DNA from 3 places in the Pseudomonas sp. ChxA genome. Region 2 is predicted to be linked to each of the others. Evidence: predicted binding sites of a transcription regulator. Region 2 holds the regulator's gene; each other region holds the start of a gene.
The links. Region 2 encodes FliA, which starts transcription of late flagellar genes. Its sites were predicted from a motif close to CTAAAGTTTNNNNNNNNNNNGCCGNTAA; they were not measured.

Region 1: P5706_RS26740 (flagellar protein MotY) is a predicted target of FliA. The motif match lies at 1,078-1,105, and genes of this name have one in related genera.
Region 3: P5706_RS21110 (methyl-accepting chemotaxis protein) is a predicted target of FliA. The motif match lies at 1,207-1,234, and genes of this name have one in related genera.

The regions. Positions count from the first base shown of each region.
Region 1 is NZ_JARPMK010000002.1:224,629-226,900, reverse strand. Features, by position in the region: gene pyrC (dihydroorotase) at 1-1,012, opposite strand, end outside; gene P5706_RS26740 (flagellar protein MotY) at 1,169-2,077, shown strand; gene P5706_RS26735 (argininosuccinate synthase) at 2,207-2,272, shown strand, end outside.
Region 2 is NZ_JARPMK010000001.1:2,082,828-2,085,099, forward strand. Features, by position in the region: gene fleN (flagellar synthesis regulator FleN) at 96-929, shown strand; gene fliA (RNA polymerase sigma factor FliA) at 926-1,666, shown strand; gene P5706_RS09315 (chemotaxis response regulator CheY) at 1,835-2,209, shown strand; gene P5706_RS09320 (protein phosphatase CheZ) at 2,228-2,272, shown strand, end outside.
Region 3 is NZ_JARPMK010000001.1:4,765,209-4,767,480, forward strand. Features, by position in the region: gene P5706_RS21105 (Na+/H+ antiporter family protein) at 1-938, opposite strand, end outside; gene P5706_RS21110 (methyl-accepting chemotaxis protein) at 1,272-2,272, shown strand, end outside.

The sequences.
Region 1 (2,272 bases), on a different contig from region 2:
TTTCACCGGCGCGCAGCGGGATAACAGTCAGCTCGCCAAACGGCAGGCTGGCAGGGGCGGTCCAGTCTTCACGAACCAGGGTAATGCGGTCGGTGTTCGCCGGCAGGCCGTAGAAACGCGGGCCGTTGAGGCTGGCGAAGGCTTCAAGCTTGTCCAGGGCGTTGCGCGTCTCGAATGCTTCGGCATACAGCTCGATGGCGGCATACGCGGTGTAGCAACCGGCACAGCCGCACGCAGCTTCTTTGGCGTGCTGGGCGTGGGGCGCCGAGTCGGTGCCGAGGAAGAACTTCGGGCTACCGCTGGTAGCGGCGTCCAGCAGGGCCACCTGGTGGGTGTTGCGCTTGAGGATCGGCAGGCAATAGAAGTGCGGACGAATCCCGCCCACCAGCATGTGGTTGCGGTTGTAGAGCAGGTGATGCGCGGTGATGGTTGCGCCGACGTTGGCTGAAGCCTCGTTGACGAACTGCACGGCGTCGGCGGTGGTGATGTGTTCGAACACGACCTTGAGGGTCGGGAACAGCTCGACCACGCGGCGCATATGCTCGTCGATGAAGATCTTTTCACGATCAAACACATCCACGTCGCCACGGGTGACTTCACCGTGGATCAACAGCGGCATGCCGACTTCAGCCATGGCTTCGATCGCTGGCAGGATCTTGTCGATACTGGTCACGCCGGAGTCGGAGTTGGTGGTCGCGCCCGCCGGGTACAGCTTGGCGGCATATACGAAACCGCTGGCCTTGGCCTCGCGAATCTCGGCAGGCTCGGTGCGGTCGGTGAGGTAGAGCACCATCAACGGTTCGAAGCGGCTGCCGGCCGGTCGTGCAGCGAGGATACGCTGGCGATAGGCATCGGCTTGCTCGGCATTACGCACCGGAGGTACCAGGTTAGGCATGATAATCGCGCGGCCAAACGTGCGCGCTACATCGGCCACGGTTTGGGGTAACGCAGCACCATCGCGAAGATGAATATGCCAGTCGTCGGGACGCAGCAGGGTCAGGCGGTCGGACATTGGGGATTCCAGGCGGGTCAATCTGGTGGGAATGCTACCGGAAAAGACTCTTGCAGGCACTCGCTATCAAGTTTTGCCGCACGTGTCCGATATCCCTGGGTATGCCTTAACGACGTATGACGCTTTGAAGTGTTGTAGAAACCAGTGGAGCCTCCCGTGCGCCAGCATTATCTAGCCCTGCTCAGTGTGTTCGCCAGCCTGCCTGCGATGGCACTCACATTCCAGACACGTCTGGAGAATATTGAGTGGAAGGTGGAAGGCGACCAATTCGAGTGCCGCCTGGCCCAGCCGATCACCGATTTCGGCTCGGGTGAGTTCGTGCGCCGGGCTGGCGAGCAGGCGACATTTCGCCTGAAAGCCTATAGCGGCGCGCTCGGAGCGGGCTCGGCGACCTTGTTGGCGGCGGCTGCACCCTGGCAGCCGGGCCGTGGTGATATCAACCTGGGCGCCGTGCGTGTTGGCAGTGGCGACGTGCTGTTCAACAGCTCCCAGGCCCAGGCTGGGCGTTTGTTCACGGGTTTGCTGGAGGGGCGTAGCCCGACGGTGCGGCATTACGGGCGTGAGGGCGGCTACTCGGAGGTCCGCCTGTTGCCGGTGAAATTCAACAAGGCCTTCAACGACTATCAACTGTGCACCACCAAGCTGTTGCCGATGAATTACGATCAGGTCAAACAGACTGAAGTCGGCTTCCCCGGTGGCGGTATCGAGTTGGACGCCGCTGCCAAGAAGAAGCTGGACGTGATACTCGCGTTCATGAAAGCCGACCCGACGGTTAATCACGTCGAGCTCAATGGTCATTCCGACAACAGCGGTAACCGCCTGACCAACCGTGACGTTTCGCGTCGTCGTGCCCTGGCGGTGATGGACTACTTCAAGGCCAATGGCATTCAGGAGTCGCAGATCACCCTGCGTTTTCACGGTGAAAGCTACCCACTGGCGCCCAATACCAATGCCGCCAACCGCGCCCGCAATCGCCGCGTGAATATTCAGCTCGAACGCGTGGCTGCCCCCGAAAAACCGGCACCCCAGGCCACTGGCCCGAGCAGTGCGGCACACACGTCATAAGGTGCGACCATCGGTCGCCCACTCGACATAATCTGTCGCTTTATCTTCATTTGCTGTCGCGCCTCTGTAAATTCACGGTTTTGGTCGGTAGAATCGACGGCTTTCCGTACAACCCCGTGGAGTGATGGCATGGCCGACGTAAACAAGGTCGTTCTCGCGTATTCCGGCGGCCTGGACACTTCGGTGATCCTCAAG
Region 2 (2,272 bases):
ACACCGTGAAATGTATCTACATCGATGGTCTGCAAGCGATTCACGCGGCCAAGCCATGTAGCCTGCGTCTAAGCAAGACAAGGTAAAGAAATAAAATGGGCAGCATGCATCCCGTACAGGTGATCGCGGTGACCGGCGGCAAAGGTGGCGTCGGGAAAACTAACGTGTCAGTGAATTTGTCCCTGGCCCTGGCAGAGCTTGGCCGTCGCGTCATGCTGCTGGATGCTGACCTGGGCCTGGCGAACGTCGACGTTCTGCTGGGGCTGACACCCAAACACACCCTGGCCGATGTGATCGAAGGCCGCTGTGAGCTGCGCGATGTGCTGTTGCAAGGCCCCGGTGGCATTCGCATCGTGCCGGCTGCCTCAGGCACCCAGAGCATGGTGCACCTGAGCCCGGCGCAGCATGCCGGCCTGATCCAGGCGTTCAGCGACATCGGCGACAACCTCGACGTGCTGGTGATCGACACCGCCGCCGGGATCGGCGAGTCCGTGGTCAGCTTCGTGCGCGCAGCCCAGGAAGTGCTGCTGGTGGTGTGCGACGAACCCACCTCCATCACCGACGCCTATGCCCTGATCAAGCTGCTTAACCGTGACTACGGCATGAACCGCTTCCGCGTGCTGGCCAACATGGCTCAAAGCCCGCAGGAAGGGCGGAATCTGTTCGCCAAGTTGACCAAGGTCACGGATCGCTTCCTCGATGTCGCCTTACAATACGTGGGCGCAGTTCCCTATGACGAGTGTGTGCGCAAGGCTGTGCAAAAGCAGCGTGCAGTCTATGAAGCGTTCCCTCGTTCGAAGTGCGCACTGGCGTTCAAGGCTATTGCCCAGAAGGTCGATACTTGGCCGTTGCCTGCCAACCCGCGGGGGCATCTGGAGTTTTTCGTCGAGCGATTGGTGCATCAGACGAGCGCAGGACCGGTGCTATGACATCCAGCGGCTACAACCTTTACAAAAAGTCGGCACGTGACAGCCAGGGCGAACTGATCGAGCGCTATGCGCCTTTGGTCAAGCGCATTGCCTATCACTTGTTGGCACGCCTGCCTGCCAGTGTGCAGGTTGAGGATTTGATCCAGGCCGGCATGATCGGCCTGCTCGAAGTGTCGACCAAATACGACGCGAGCAAGGGCGCGAGTTTCGAGACGTATGCGGGTATCCGTATACGGGGTGCGATGCTCGATGAAGTGCGTAAAGGGGATTGGGCGCCGCGTTCGGTACACCGCAATACGCGCATGGTCAGTGACGCAATTCGCGCAATTGAAGCAAAAACCGGTCGTGACGCTAAAGATCATGAAGTTGCGGCCGAACTCCAATTGAGTCTCGACGATTACTACGGGATTTTGAACGATACCTTGGGCAGCCGCCTGTTCAGTTTCGACGACCTTTTGCAGGACGGCGAACATGAAGGGCTGCACGAGGACGGCGCGAGTGCACATCTCGAACCGTCGCGTGACCTGGAAGACGAACGTTTCCAGGGGGCGTTGGCGGAAGCGATTGCCAATTTGCCGGAGCGTGAGCGACTGGTGTTGGCGCTGTACTACGACGAAGAGCTGAACCTCAAGGAAATCGGTGAGGTCCTGGGGGTCAGCGAATCGCGTGTCAGCCAGCTGCATAGCCAGTGCGCAGCCCGCTTGCGGGGGCGATTGGGAGAGTGGCGCGCGCGCTGACAGGCAGTGTGGGGACACTGCAGACGCTACCGCGAAGGCTTGATGCTTTTGCGGGTGTGTGCCGTGGTGCCCTGGGCAGTCCTTTTTGTGTAACGCCTGTTGATTGAAATGGCGCGTCCAGGTGCTGGGCGCGTTTAAGACTGCTTGGAGGTCGAATTGGACAAGAACATGAAAATCCTCATCGTTGATGACTTCTCAACGATGCGGCGGATCATAAAAAACCTGTTGCGTGACCTTGGGTTCACCAACACGGTCGAGGCGGATGACGGCCTGACGGCGATTCCGATCCTCAACAGCGGGAGCATCGACTTTCTGGTAACCGACTGGAACATGCCGGGCATGACCGGTATCGACTTGCTGCGTCACGTGCGCGCCGATGAAAAACTGCGCAGCTTGCCTGTGTTGATGGTGACCGCCGAAGCCAAGCGTGAACAGATCATCGAAGCCGCCCAAGCCGGGGTTAACGGTTACGTGGTCAAGCCATTCACTGCGTTGGCCTTGAAAGAGAAGATCGAAAAAATCTTCGAACGCATCCACGGCTGATGTCACCACGGGGGAGCTATGGAGCATAAAGAAACGTCACAGGGAGACTTTGAGTCGACCCTG
Region 3 (2,272 bases), 2.7 Mb from region 2:
CCGGTGGCCTTGAGCACTTCGGCAAACCCCGAGGAGGCGATCATGATGAAGCCGATCATCGCCATCATCTTCATGCCTTCGGTGAACAGGTCGTCGGTCTCGCGCCAGCGCACAATGCCCGACACCGAGAAGATCAGAAAGCCAGCCAGGGCGCCGATGATCATCGAATCCAGCCACAGCTGAATGATAAACGCCGAGGCAATTGCCAGGCCGGCCACCAGCAGGGTCAGTGGGTTGTATTGCACGGCTACTTGCTCGACGCGCTCGATTTTCTCCAGGTCATACACCCGCTTTTTGCGATAGCTGATAAACACCGCCACCAGCAGGCCGACCACCATGCCCAACGCGGGCAGGCCCATGGCATGGGTCACGTTGACCTGGCTGATGTCCACGCCGCTCTTGGCGACGTTGGCCAGCAGGATCTGATTAAGGAAAATATTGCCGAAGCCCACCGGCAGGAACATATACGGTGTGATCAGGCCGAAGGTCATCACGCAGGCGATCAGGCGGCGATCCAGTTGCAGCTTGGTCAGCACATAAAGCAGTGGCGGCACCAGCAGCGGAATAAACGCGATATGGATCGGCAGGATATTCTGCGAAGCAATCGCCACCACCCACAACAGGCCGATCAGCAGCCATTTGACATGACTGCCGCCGGTGGCTTCCTGGCGATCGACCAATAGCAGCGCCTTGTCCGCCAAGGCATGCGCCAGGCCGGACTTGGCAATCGCCACCGCGAACGCGCCGAGCAAGGCGTAGGACAACGCCACGGTCGCGCCGCCGCCCAAGCCTCCGTTAAAGGCCTTGAGCGTGGCCTCGATGCCCAACCCGCCGGTCAAGCCCCCGACCAGGGCGCCGACGATGATGGCGATGACCACATGCACACGGGACAAACTGAGCACCAGCATGGTGCCGACCGCGGCGATGACTGCGTTAATCATGGTTACCTCAAGCAAAAAACATAAAAAACAGACAGGCCTGCGACCGGGCGGCCATCAAGTGGCGTCCGTGTGCAGGCTTTAAGAGGTCTTATTAGAGGGCGCGCACTTTGCAGCAGGCGGGCGCGCATGTCAAAAACGGTGGCGAGGGAGCTTGCTCCCGCTGGGCTGCGCAGCAGCCCCAAAAAGCGCGACCAGGGCGCCTGCTTGGCAGTCGAACGGGAGCAAGCTACCTCTCCACAAAAGCAGCTTTAAATTGAACGTTTGAATAAAGAAATATCCGGGCGCGCCGATAACGAGGGTCTCTCTGTGTTTTCAGGTAAGGATGTCCCGATGTCGCTTAGACAGCTCTCCATTCAATGGAAAATCACCCTGCTCGCGGGCCTGTGCCTGCTGGGGATCGTGACCCTGCTGGTGGGTCTGTCGCTGTATCGCATGGAGCAGAGTTCACAGCAGGTCAAAGCCTCCAGCATGCAGATGCTCGACGCGTCCGCCCAGGCGCGCATCGAGGCCCAAGGTGAAGTGCAGGCGCTGGGCATTCGCCAGCAATTCATGGACGCCTATCAGTACGGCCATGGTTTTTCGCGCCAAGTGTTGTTTTTGCGTGAGCAGGCGGAAAAACGCTTCCTCGACGCCTTCGATACCCGCGAAGACCTGACCCGCCAAGTCAAGGCCGCCCTGCAAGCCAACCCCGATCTGCTCGGCCTGTCGTTGGTGTTTGAAGCCAATGCGCTGGACGGCAAGGACGAGTTGTTCGCCAATCAGGCAGAACTGGGCAGCAACGACAAAGGCCGCTTCGCCCTCTACTGGTCGCAGCCCACACCCGGCAAACTCACCTCCATGTCGCTGCCCGAAAGCGACATGGCCGACATCAGCGTCGGCCCCAGCGGCGAGAAGGCTAACGCCTGGTTCACCTGCCCACGTACCACGCTGAAACCCTGCGTGATCGAACCGTACTTTTATGTAATCGACGGGCAAAACGTGCTGATGACCAGCATCGTCTTCCCGCTGATGGTCAACGGCAAAGTCATCGCCTCGCTGTCGGTGGACATCAACCTCAACAGCTTGCAGGCCGTGAGCCAACAGGCCAGCCAGAAGCTGTATGACGGCCAGACCCAAGTCAGCATCCTCAGCCCCACCGGTTTGCTCGCCGGCTATAGCCCGGACGCCAGCAAACTCAGCCAGCGCCTGGATCAGGTCGACACCACCAGCGGCGCGCAATTGATCAGCGTGCTGGCCAGTAACCCCCAGACCAGCAGCCTGCGTACCGATCACCAACTCAAGGTGCTGGCGCCATTCGCGCCGATTCCCGGCGGCAAGCCGTGGGGCGTGTT